2 regions of the Pantoea stewartii genome follow, and region 2 is predicted to be linked to the other one. Evidence: predicted binding sites of a transcription regulator. Region 2 holds the regulator's gene; the other holds the start of a gene.
What was found. Region 2 encodes LexA, which represses DNA repair genes until DNA is damaged. Its sites were predicted from a motif close to TNCTGTATGTACATACAGNA; they were not measured.

Region 1 (5,741 bases), 1.7 Mb from region 2:
CAATGCCCGAGCCTGGACGGCCCACTTCCGATTCCAGCGGTGAGCTAATCAGCCCCAGCCACTGACTGTCTGCCAGGTAGGCCCCCATGCAAAGACCCAGAAACCCCTTGCCGCTGCGAACAAACTGTCGAATAGCCCGGACGCCTTCCTCTCCCAGTGCGGCATAAGCCGCGGGAATATCCTGACCGCCGCCAGGCTGAATATAGAGATCAAACTGACGCAGGTTCTGTGCCGTCAGCCTGAGCGTTTCATGCTCGCCGATGTACGTTGTGCGAACCGGCCGGGTGAGGCCGTGGAGCGATTTCACCACCATTTCCGAACAGCCGTCACATCCTGCCGCGCCGCGATAAACGGCGATGTTCAGCGGCGGCGGGACAGCCAGCACCGCGCCGGGCACCAGGCTTAAGACAAGCAGCAGGGCGGTCAGTCTTCCGTTACGGGGGCGAAGGATTGCATGATAAGCCAGCCTCATAGGTTGTTTCCTGTCGGTTAAATAACGTGGGTATGCACGGCGTAATCCCGGCCAGTCGCCTGTGCTCAGGCAGGCGTGCTGGCGGTAAACCGGTGACTTGAGCAAGCGCTCAATTTAGGGAAGTGACGGATGCCTGTCAACGGGTTTATTGACCTGACAAACCTTTTCAGCGGCGTGATACAGCCCGTACAGACAGGCCATATCACGTGTTAACGCCGTTACGGTCGCTTAGTTTTCATAACCTGAGGCGATAATTTTTGCGGCGCTGGCCAGCACATCCTTACGCGAGGCCGCGTGTTTGTCGGTCTGCGTGTAGTAGGTCACCAGCACCAGCGGGGCATGATGCGGTGGCCAGATCACGGCGATGTCGTTGGTGGTGCCGTAATCACCGCTGCCGGTTTTATCCGCGACCACCCAGTCAGCAGGCAGACCCGCACGTATGCTGTAGGTGCCGGTTGTATTGCCCTTCATCCAGTCGGCTAACTGCTGGCGTTGAGCTGGTGCCAGCGCCGTGCCTAAAACCAGTTTTTGCAGGCTCTGCGCCATCGCTGTCGGTGACGTTGTATCACGTGTATCACCCGGAATAGCGGTATTAAGCGTGGGCTCGGTCCGATCGAGACGAAACGTGTTATCGCCGATGCTGCGGGCGAAGGCGGTCACGGCATGCGGCCCGCCAAGGTGCGTCAGCAGTTTATTCATCGCCGCGTTGTCGCTGTACTGCAAGGCCGCCGCACTGAGTTCTGCCACGGTCATCGTGCCGCCCACCTGTTTTTCGGTCACGGGGTTGTAATTCACCAGGTCGGCGTGACGAATCGCGATGTTTTCATTCAGCAGGCCTTGTGCGGTTTCCGCTTTCTTCAGAATGGCCGCCACCGTAAAGACTTTACTGGTGCTGCAAAGGGGAAAACGTTCGTTACCACGATAAGTAAAAACAGAACCATCACCGGTGTCGATCGCCGCCACGCCTAAGCGTCCGCCTGCGGCGTGTTCCAGCTGCCGGACAGGTTGCGCTAACAATGCGTCATTGAAATGGGCCTCGGCGACAAAAGGGACCGCCAGCGCCAGTAGGGTTGCCGCTGCACAGATGCGCAGCCGGGGAGCCGTAGCCATATAAACCTCCGTTAATGTGTATCTGCATTCAGACATACCCGGCACCTCACCGCCTCAGGAAGCGGCGCGTACTGAGCGAAACGTGTGAAATGCGCCCCTCGTGAAACTTATGTCAGTTTCTGCCACCTGATGCCCCCCGTTATTACACGAAGGTCGCGTTATTGCGGGACATATCGCCTGTCAAAAGTGTGACGAGGGAAAGAGTAAGGGATTTCAAATTATCGACAAGCGAGATAATTTGAGAGGAGCCAAAAGAATTTCTGGGGTTAACAATGAAAAATGATGTTCCGCTTAATGCACTCCGGGCCTTTTATGCTTCGGCCCGGTACCTGAATTTTACTCACGCAGGTATGGCACTTTTCGTCTCGCAGGCGGCCGTGAGCCAGCAGGTCAGGCTACTTGAAGAGCGGCTGGGCGTGACGTTATTCCGGCGCTTACCGCGTGGGCTGGAGATGACGGACGAGTCCCGACTGCTGTTTGCCGAGGTGTCCGAGGCGTTCACCCAGCTTGAAAAAGCCTGGCGCCGGTTTGAAGGGGGTGAATACCGCGAAGTGATGACCCTCGCCTGTGTCGGGACCTTTGCGCTGGGCTGGCTGCTGCCGCGTCTGGATGCCTTTCATCAGCAGCATCCTGCGCTGGAAGTGAACGTGCGCACCCATAATAACGTCGTGAATCTGGCGGGCGAAGGCATCGATTATGCCATTCGCTTTGGAACGGGGGCTTGGCCTGCAACGCACAACGAACCGCTGTTTACCGCACCGCTGACTGCGCTTTGCCGGCCGGATATCGCCCGTCGGCTGCAGCAGCCCGGCGATCTGTTACGGGAAACGCTGCTGCGTTCTTATCGCGCGGATGAGTGGGGCAACTGGTTCACTGCGGCAAATATCACGCCCCCCAGAATGACTGGTCCGGTTTTCGACTCCTCGCGGCTGATGGTCGAGGCAGCGGTTCAGACGGGCGGTGTCGCGCTGGTGCCGGTCTGCATGTTTCAGCGGGAGCTGGAGGCGGGCATCCTGGTGCGGCCTTTTGACATTGAGATTGATGTCGGTGGCTACTGGTTAACCTGGCTGCGATCAAAAACGCTGACGCCATCGATGGAGATATTTCGCGAATGGATAAGGCAGCAGGTAAATGGCTGACCGGATCGGTCACAAGCCCATGCGCCCCACACGCCGCTCAGGTTACGGGCGCAGGCGGAAAGCGCAGGGCGAGTCAGGCGCGCGGTGACGTTATCCCGGCATGATGACGGCGCAGGGTTAACCGATGATGCCTGCGCGGACATTGTGCGTATTCATCACACGGGCGGAGGCAACGTATTATCCTGCCATGCGGGCAAAACAGCGCGACGTTTTTTATTTTCTGAGATGAATCAGCCAGAGGATAAACTCACTGTTATTTCTCACGCCTACTTTCTGCATGATTTTTTGCTTAAGATAATAGATGACGTGTACAGGTGAAGCCATCTGGTACGCGATCTGGTTAACCGTCATACCGGTCATAAAAAGCCAGCTTAAAGAAAGTTCCTGCTCGGTTAAATAGACCTTTTTTCCCTGTGTACTTTTCAATTCCATTTTTATTCTGCCTCTCAATGCTTTTTTCAATGCCACGGTGATAGCCGTGTTCGGCGGTAATGCAGGCATGATAGGCAAACGTGTTGGATATCACAGTATAAATCATTTCACGTTATCTTATTTTTTTAACTATATGATTATTGTCATTTTTAATCCGGATGAGACACGTTCACATCACAAAAGATGAACGTTGTATCCGGCGATCCTGTCTTCATTTTTGCAAAAAAGATTGGCTGTAGTGATTTTCCCGTCATAAAGGGCGAGCGTGCAGCGTGAAACAGCGCTGGCAAATCAGACCCCGTTTATCGCCTGCTATTTTGACGCCTTTTTCGGACTTGCTTAGGGCTATTTTTATCACTATGCACGGTCAGGCGGTTGTTTATTTCCGTTATCGTCTGCGCGCCGCTTGTACGCTTAGCCGATTGATGTTGCTAACGCTGTCAGCATTATTTCCGCCCGGGTTGTGCGGCGAATAAATACGCGTCGCTAACGGGCAGCGTTCCGTGCTTTTTAAACATTCGTTCAGCGAAGAGAAGAATTCTGCATGCGCCGGCGAAAAAACAACCGGTACGGTTAATGGCTGCACAGGCCTGTCATAAGGCGGTGAAAAGGGCAGAAAAAAATATCCATCCACATCAACTGGTTTACATAAACCTCTCCGGTTTCGCTTGATCGCACTGGCAGATCGCTATTACTGTAATTATATACAGTAATTTGGCGTGAGAGGTGAATATGGAATTTATCAGGCCAGCAAAAGTGAGCACGCCTTTGCAATTACCGCTGTTTGTCGAGCGGGTGCCGTGCGGTTTTCCGTCTCCGGCGCAGGACTACGTTGAGCAGCGGATTGATTTGAACAAGCTCATCGTTCAGCATCCCAGTTCGACATACTTTGTGCGCGTCAGTGGAGAATCGATGTCCGGAGCGGGCATTAACGACGGCGATATGCTGGTGGTGGACAGCGCACTGGTGGCTTCTCATGGCGATATTGTGGTGGCCGCGATTGAGGGCGAATTTACCGTCAAGCGGCTTCAGCTTCAGCCCTGCCTGCAACTGATGCCAATGAACCGTCAGTTCAAACCCATTGTGATTAGCACAGAAGACGCGCTCGAAGTGTTTGGCGTTGTGACCTATGTGATCAAGTCGGTTTATTAATCATGTTTGCGCTGGTCGATGTGAACAATTTTTATGCCTCCTGTGAAACGGTGTTTCGACCGGATCTCAAGGGCAAGCCCATTATTGTGCTCTCCAACAACGATGGCTGTGTGATTGCGCGTAATGCCGAGGCCAAAGCCCTTGGCGTCACCATGGCCGTGCCGTTTTTTAAAATGCGAGAAATCATTGCCCGCCATAACGTGCAGGTCTTTAGCTCTAACTATGCGCTGTATGCGGATATGAGCACCCGGGTCATGACGCTACTGGAGGAAATGGCCCCGTCGGTAGAAATTTATTCGATTGATGAGGCCTTTCTGGATTTAACCGGCGTCAGCCACTGCATGTCGCTTGATACCCTGGGGCACCAGATTAAAAAACGCATCAAAAAAGAAATTCATCTTAACGTCTGTGTCGGGATTGCCCCTACCAAGACGCTGGCGAAGCTGGCGAATTTTGCGGCCAAAAAATGGGCGGGCTACACCAACGGTGTGGTCGATCTGTCCGATCCGGTGCGCCAGCAAAAACTGCTGGCGAAGGTGTCGGTCAAGGATATCTGGGGCGTTGGCCGCCGTCTCAGCCAGCGGCTTGAGGAGATGGGGATAACCTCGGCCGCAGACCTGGCGCGTCAGCGTCCCAGCCTGATTCGTAAGAATTTCAGCGTGGTGCTGGAACGCACGGTCAGAGAATTATGCGGTGAACCCTGTCAGGATTTAGAAGCCCTCGAACCCACCAAACAGCAGATCATGTGCTCACGTTCTTTCAGTAGCCGTCTTTCAGACTATGCACAGGTGCGTGAGGCAGTCTGTACCTATGCCGAACGTGCCGCCGAAAAACTGCGGAAAGAAAAACAGTACTGCCGACAAATCGGGGTGTTTCTGCGCACCAGCCCCCATGCCGTTGGTGAAAACTTTTACGGTAATCAGGCCACTGGTCAGTTACTGACGCCGTCGCACGATACGCGCGACATTATCCGGGTGGCGACCGACATGCTGGACTACATCTGGATCGCGGGCCACCGCTATATCAAAGCGGGCGTTGTCCTGAGCGACTTCTTTGACCACGGCGTGACTCAGTTGGATTTGTTTGATGAGCGACCGGTCAACCCGGGCCGTAACGATCTGATGCAGGTTATCGATCAGATCCACAAAGCGGGCAAGGGGAAAATGTGGTTCGCCGGACAGGGGACAGAGAAGCGCTGGGCGATGAAGCGCGAAATGCTGTCGCCGGCTTATACCACGCGCATCAGCGATCTGCCGGTGGTGAAGTAAGGCGCGGGCAGGGATGACAGCAACAGAATGCTCTTATAAGGGGGCCGTTTGGGCTGCCGCTCGGTTTAAATCTGGCGTTGTGGTCTAGGCTAAAACAGGTATCCATCCCCTTAAGGAGAGCTTTGTCATGTCAGAACTCAGTAAATCGCCGGTGGCAGATCGGGCCGA
Region 2 (5,741 bases):
CAGGGTTTTATCCACCGCGTCGAGTCCAATAACAGCTATGTGATGTGTCACCATTTCGACGCACCCGCCCATACATCGGTGATGCTGGTCTGCGATCGCTGTGCAGTGGTCACGGAAAAGCAGGCGCAGGGCGCAGAAAAAATCATCGCATCGCTGGCGCAGGAGGCAAGCTTTGTCCTACGGCATAGCGTGATAGAGGCGCACGGGTTATGTGAAAACTGTGCGGAAGTTGAAGCCTGTGAACAGCATGAACATTGTGATCATGACCATCAGGCTGACGGGAAGAAACGCAGTAAACGAAGTTAATTGCACATCCTTGTGCGGTCTGGCCGGCATGAGCGTACCGGCCCGGGTAGGAGCATCCCTGAATAACGTGATTACCAGCGGTAATCCTTGTTGTGACCTTCCCAGTCCGTTACTTCTTTCTCCGCCTGATCTTTCGCGTAGCCGTAACGTTCCTGAATTTTGCCGACCAGCTGATCGCGTTTACCTTCAATGACTTGCATGTCATCATCGGTCAGCTTGCCCCATTTCTCTTTCATTTTTCCTTTGAACTGTTTCCAGTTTCCACTCGCTTCGTCTTTATTCATTGCAGACCTCCACGTCATCCTTCGATTTCGTTTTATTTTGCCATCAGGAAAAATTACGATATAAAGCGCTGTTTAATAGCGCCATTCAAAGATAATTGTAGTAGCTAATTTCAGTTTTGCCGGAAAAAATGAAAATTTTATGTATCCTGCGTCATATTTCAGGCAAGTTGCTCAGGCGCTAAACCAGGTGCCATTGCGCCAGTGCCTGCGCCAGACCAGCCAAAGTGACAGGCCGCGAAGCGCCAGAAAAACGGCTATCGCCAGCCATAAACCGTGATTACCGATAAAAGGCACGGTTAACAGCGTCAGGAAATAGCCCAGTGCGGCAATCGCCATACTGTTGCGCATTTCTCTTCCGCGCGTCGCACCAATAAACATGCCATCCAGCAGATAGCACCAGACGCCAACCAGCGGCATGACAACCTGCCACGGCAGAAAACGGTCAGCCGCCTGTTGAAGTGCGGGAATCGATGTCAGGAGAGCCACGATCTGATAGCCACAAACAGCATAGACCAGGGAGAAAAACAGCGCGACTGACAGGGCCTGACGGCAGGCAGCAATCCATACCAGTTGCAACCTGCTGCCGTCTTTTGCGCCGTGTGCCTCACCAGCAAAGGCTTCGACGGCGTAAGCAAAGCCATCCAGCGCATAGGCGGTAAACGTCATGAACATCAGCAGGATGGCATTTACCGCCACCACATCAGGTCCGATACGCGTTCCCAGCACGGTCAGAGAGGCAAAGCAAAGCTGTAACAGTAAGGTACGCAGCAGGATATCGCGATTCAGGCGAAGCAGGCGGTGGATATCGCCACGCCAGCTATGGACCAGACTGTGCAGCGTGATGCCGCGCAGCGCCAGCACGCGCCAGACCATAAGTGCCCCGACCAGCAACGTCGCATATTCCGCGATAGCCGTCGCGGCTGCAGCCCCGGCTACGCCCCAGTGCAGCCCCAGCACCAGCCAGAGGTCCAGCAGAATATTGATAACGTTGCCCACCACCAGCAGGATGACCGGCGCTCTGGCATACTGTACGCCCAGCAGCCAGCCCAGAATCACCAGGTTAGCCAGCATGGCGGGCGCACTGAGCCAGCGAATATGGATAAACAGCGCAGCCTGCTTAAGCACGGCGGCCTCTCCGCCGATAAAGCGGGTTGCTAATGCCGTAACAGGATGACGCAGGGCAATAAACAGGCTGCCGGCCAGTAAGGCAATGATCAGGGGCTGTGCCAATGCGCGCGCCAGCGCCGTTTTATCGCCCGCGCCAAACGCCTGAGCCGTCAGGCCTGTCGTACTCATCCGCAGAAAAAGCAGCAGCATGAAGATGAAACTGGTAACGGTCGTCCCGACCGCAACGCCGCCCAGATAAACCGGGCTGTCGAGATGGCCAATAACGGCTGTATCGACTAAGCCGAGCAGAGGAACGGTGATATTTGACAGGATCATGGGCAGCGCCAGCCGCCACAGTTTTTTATCGGTAGCTGTCAGGAAGCGCATGTAACGTCCGTGCAATGCGCCGCTGGTGTTACAGATGAACCCACAGCGGCAAAACAGGGGCAGACTGGGTAACGTCAAGGTTGACGTAAAGAGCCAACCTTAAGAAGAGTTACAACCACTCACCGTTACGTACGATGCCAACCGCCAGACCTTCAACCGTCAGCGACTGCGCACGTGTATCGACAATGATAGGCTCAAAATCCGTATTTTCAGGTAACAGATGCACCACTGATCCCTGTTTTTTCCAGCGCTTCACAGTGACTTCGTCGTCAATGCGCGCTACCACCACCTGACCATTACGCACTTCCTGCGTTTTATGCACGGCCAGCAAATCACCATCCATGATGCCAATGTCTTTCATTGACATGCCGCTAACGCGCAGCAGGAAATCGGCAGAGGGCTTGAACATGTCTGGATCCACTTTGTAGTGGGTTTCGATATGTTCCTGGGCCAGCAACGGCTCACCCGCCGCAACGCGCCCAATGAGTGGCAGGCCATCTGAAGGTTCTTCTTCCATTAACAAACGGATACCGCGGGACGCACCAGAGACGATTTCAATCACGCCTTTACGCGACAGCGCTTTCAGATGCTCTTCTGCCGCGTTAGGTGAGCGGAAGCCCAGTTGCGCAGCAATTTCTGCACGCGTAGGCGGCATGCCCGTTTGATTAATGTGGTCGCGAATCAAGTCGTAGACCTGTTGCTGCCTGCTGGTTAATGCTTTCATCCCGCCCCCTGGTTGTTTATACAGTCGCTGTGAGTATATACAGGTATTGGTGAAATGGAAACCAAAAGTCAGGCCAAAATCAGTAATTTGACGGGAGATGGAATGCTTATCGCAAATGCGACCAAAGTAGCGTTCCCCAAACGAACAGGGCCAGTACTATTGCCAGCAAAACAGCGGCCGATCCCATATCTTTGGCACGGCCGGCAAGAGGGTGACGTTCCTGCCCTGTGCGGTCCACCACCGCTTCGATGGCGCTGTTCAGAACTTCAACAATCATCACCAGCATGACCGCGCCAATCATCAGGATGCGCGAAATAGTATCGACATCCAGCCAGCAGGCCAGGATAATTGCCGCCAGTGAAATTACGGCTTCCTGGCGGAAGGCAGCTTCATGCTGCCAGGCGGCGCGAAGACCTTGCCATGAGTAGCCAGCCGCTTTCACAATCCGGGTAATGCCGGTGACATTATTTGTCATGATAAAGGAACTCTTTTCAAAGGATTGACGTCAATACCGGGCAGCGCACAATTGTCGCTGTCACAGATTTTTGCTGCGCGTTCTGATATGCTTGCGCCGCTTTGCTAACAAGAGGCTTCATGTTGTCTATGTCAGGTTGGCGTAAAATTTTCTATAAATTGCTGAACTTACCCCTTTCATTTCTGGTAAAGAGTAAGGCCATTCCGGCTGATCCCGTGTCCGAACATGGGCTGGATCCTACCCGGCCTATTATGTATGTCCTGCCTTATGATTCAAAGGCCGATCTCCTGACTTTACGCGCGCAGTGCATCCGGCACGATCTGCCTGATCCGCTTATTCCGCTGGAGATAGACGGCGCCCTGTTGCCGCGTCATGTCTTTATTAATGACGGTCCGCGTGTGTTCCCCTATTTTGTGCCCAGCCTTGAATCGGTCAAAATCTTCCACGAATATCTTGATCTGCACCGCAGCAACCCTGAACTTGATGTTCAGATGTTACCGGTTTCAGTCATGTTTGGCCGTGCGCCGGGTCGGGAAGTCCAGGGCGACGATCATCCGCCTCATTTGCGGCTCCTTAACGGCATTCAAAAATTCTTTGCCGTTCTCTGGCATGGCCGCGACAGTTTTGTGCGTTTTTCGCCCACGGTCTCCCTGCGTCGTATGGCGACCGAACACGGTACCGACAAGTCGATTGCGCAGAAGCTGGCTCGCGTAGCGCGCATCCATTTTGCCCGTCAGCGCCTGGCTGCGGTGGGACCGCGCCTGCCGGCTCGCCAGGATTTATTCAATCGCCTGTTGCAGTCGAAGGCGATTGAAAAAGCTGTGGAAGACGAGGCGCGTAGCAAGAAAATCTCCCATGAGAAAGCGCAGCAAAACGCCATTGAAATGATGGAAGAAATTGCGGCCAACTTTTCCTACGAAGCGATTCGTATCACCGACCGCGTGATGGGTTGGCTCTGGAGCCGACTCTATCAGGGGATCAACGTTAACGGCGGTGAGCGGGTACGTCAGCTGGCGCAGGACGGCCATGAAATTGTTTATGTGCCTTGCCACCGCAGCCATATGGACTACCTGCTACTGTCTTATGTGCTGTATCACCAGGGCCTGGTTCCGCCGCATATTGCCGCAGGGATTAACCTGAACTTCTGGCCTGCCGGGCCGATTTTCCGTCGTCTGGGTGCCTTCTTTATTCGTCGTACCTTTAAAGGCAACAAGCTCTATTCAACCGTGTTCCGTGAATACCTTGGCGAGCTCTTTACCCGCGGCTATTCCGTCGAGTATTTCGTGGAAGGTGGACGCTCACGTACCGGCCGACTGCTGGATCCGAAAACCGGCACCCTCTCTATGACGCTGCAGGCCATGCTGCGCGGCGGCACGCGACCTATTACGTTAGTGCCCATTTACATCGGTTATGAACATGTAATGGAAGTGGGTACTTACGCTAAAGAGCTACGCGGTGCGGCAAAAGAGAAAGAAGGCTTTATGCAGATGGTGCGCGGCCTGCGTAAGCTGCGCAACCTGGGCCAGGGTTATGTGAACTTTGGTGAGCCGTTGCCGCTGATCAACTATCTGAACAAGCGCGTACCGGAATGGCGTGAGTCTATCGATCCCATTGAAGCGCAACGTCCGGGCTGGTTAACGCCAACGGCCAATGATATCGCCGCCACCATCATGGTACGTATTAATGAAGCCGGTGCCGCGAACGCCATGAACCTGTGCGTAACGGCACTGCTCGCTTCCCGCCAGCGTTCGCTGACCCGTGAACAGCTGATTGAGCAGCTGGAGTGCTATACCCAGTTATTACGTAATGTGCCCTACTCGCCGGATGCCACTTTGCCTGACATGTCTGCGGAAGCGTTGCTGGATCACGCGCTGAGTATGAACAAGTTTGAGAGTGAGAAGGACAGTATCGGCGACATCATTATTCTGCCGCGCGAGCAGGCGGTGCTGATGACCTATTACCGGAATAACATCCACCATATGTTGGTGATGCCCTCTCTGATTGCGGCCATCATCCAGCAGCACCGTAACCTGAGCGAAGCCGAACTGCTGCGCCAGGTCAGCCTGATTTACCCCATGCTGAAGAGCGAGCTGTTCCTGCGCTGGGGCAACGACCAGCTGCCGCAGCTGCTGGCTGACTTATGCCAGGAGCTGGCGCGCCAGGGACTGATTACCGTTGAGGCAGGTCTGCTGTCGTTCAACACGGCGCGTTACCGTACGCTGCAGTTGCTGGCTGCCGGTGTACGTGAAACGCTGCAGCGTTACGCCATCACCTTCTCGATTCTCAGCGCCAAGCCCACCATCAACCGCGGCACGCTGGAAAAAGAGAGCCGCACGCTGGCCCAGCGCCTGAGCGTACTGCATGGCATCAATGCGCCTGAGTTTTTCGATAAAGCGGTGTTCTCTACACTGGTACTGACCCTGCGCGATGAAGGCTATATCAGCGACAGTGGCGATGC

Region 1: the regulator LexA is predicted to act here: its motif matches at 3,846-3,865, upstream of umuD (translesion error-prone DNA polymerase V autoproteolytic subunit).

Annotation. Positions count from the first base shown of each region.
Region 1 is NZ_CP049115.1:213,992-219,732, forward strand. It holds gene G5574_RS00980 (BPL-N domain-containing protein) at 1-472, opposite strand, end outside; gene bla (class A beta-lactamase) at 701-1,582, opposite strand; gene G5574_RS00990 (LysR family transcriptional regulator) at 1,855-2,721, shown strand; gene G5574_RS00995 (helix-turn-helix transcriptional regulator) at 2,935-3,222, opposite strand; gene umuD (translesion error-prone DNA polymerase V autoproteolytic subunit) at 3,886-4,305, shown strand; gene umuC (translesion error-prone DNA polymerase V subunit UmuC) at 4,308-5,573, shown strand; gene hchA (glyoxalase III HchA) at 5,701-5,741, shown strand, end outside.
Region 2 is NZ_CP049115.1:3,112,634-3,118,374, reverse strand. It holds gene zur (zinc uptake transcriptional repressor Zur) at 1-306, shown strand, start outside; gene G5574_RS14770 (CsbD family protein) at 378-590, opposite strand; gene dinF (MATE family efflux transporter DinF) at 762-2,084, opposite strand; gene lexA (transcriptional repressor LexA) at 2,194-2,808, opposite strand; gene G5574_RS14755 (diacylglycerol kinase) at 2,915-3,283, opposite strand; gene plsB (glycerol-3-phosphate 1-O-acyltransferase PlsB) at 3,412-5,741, shown strand, end outside.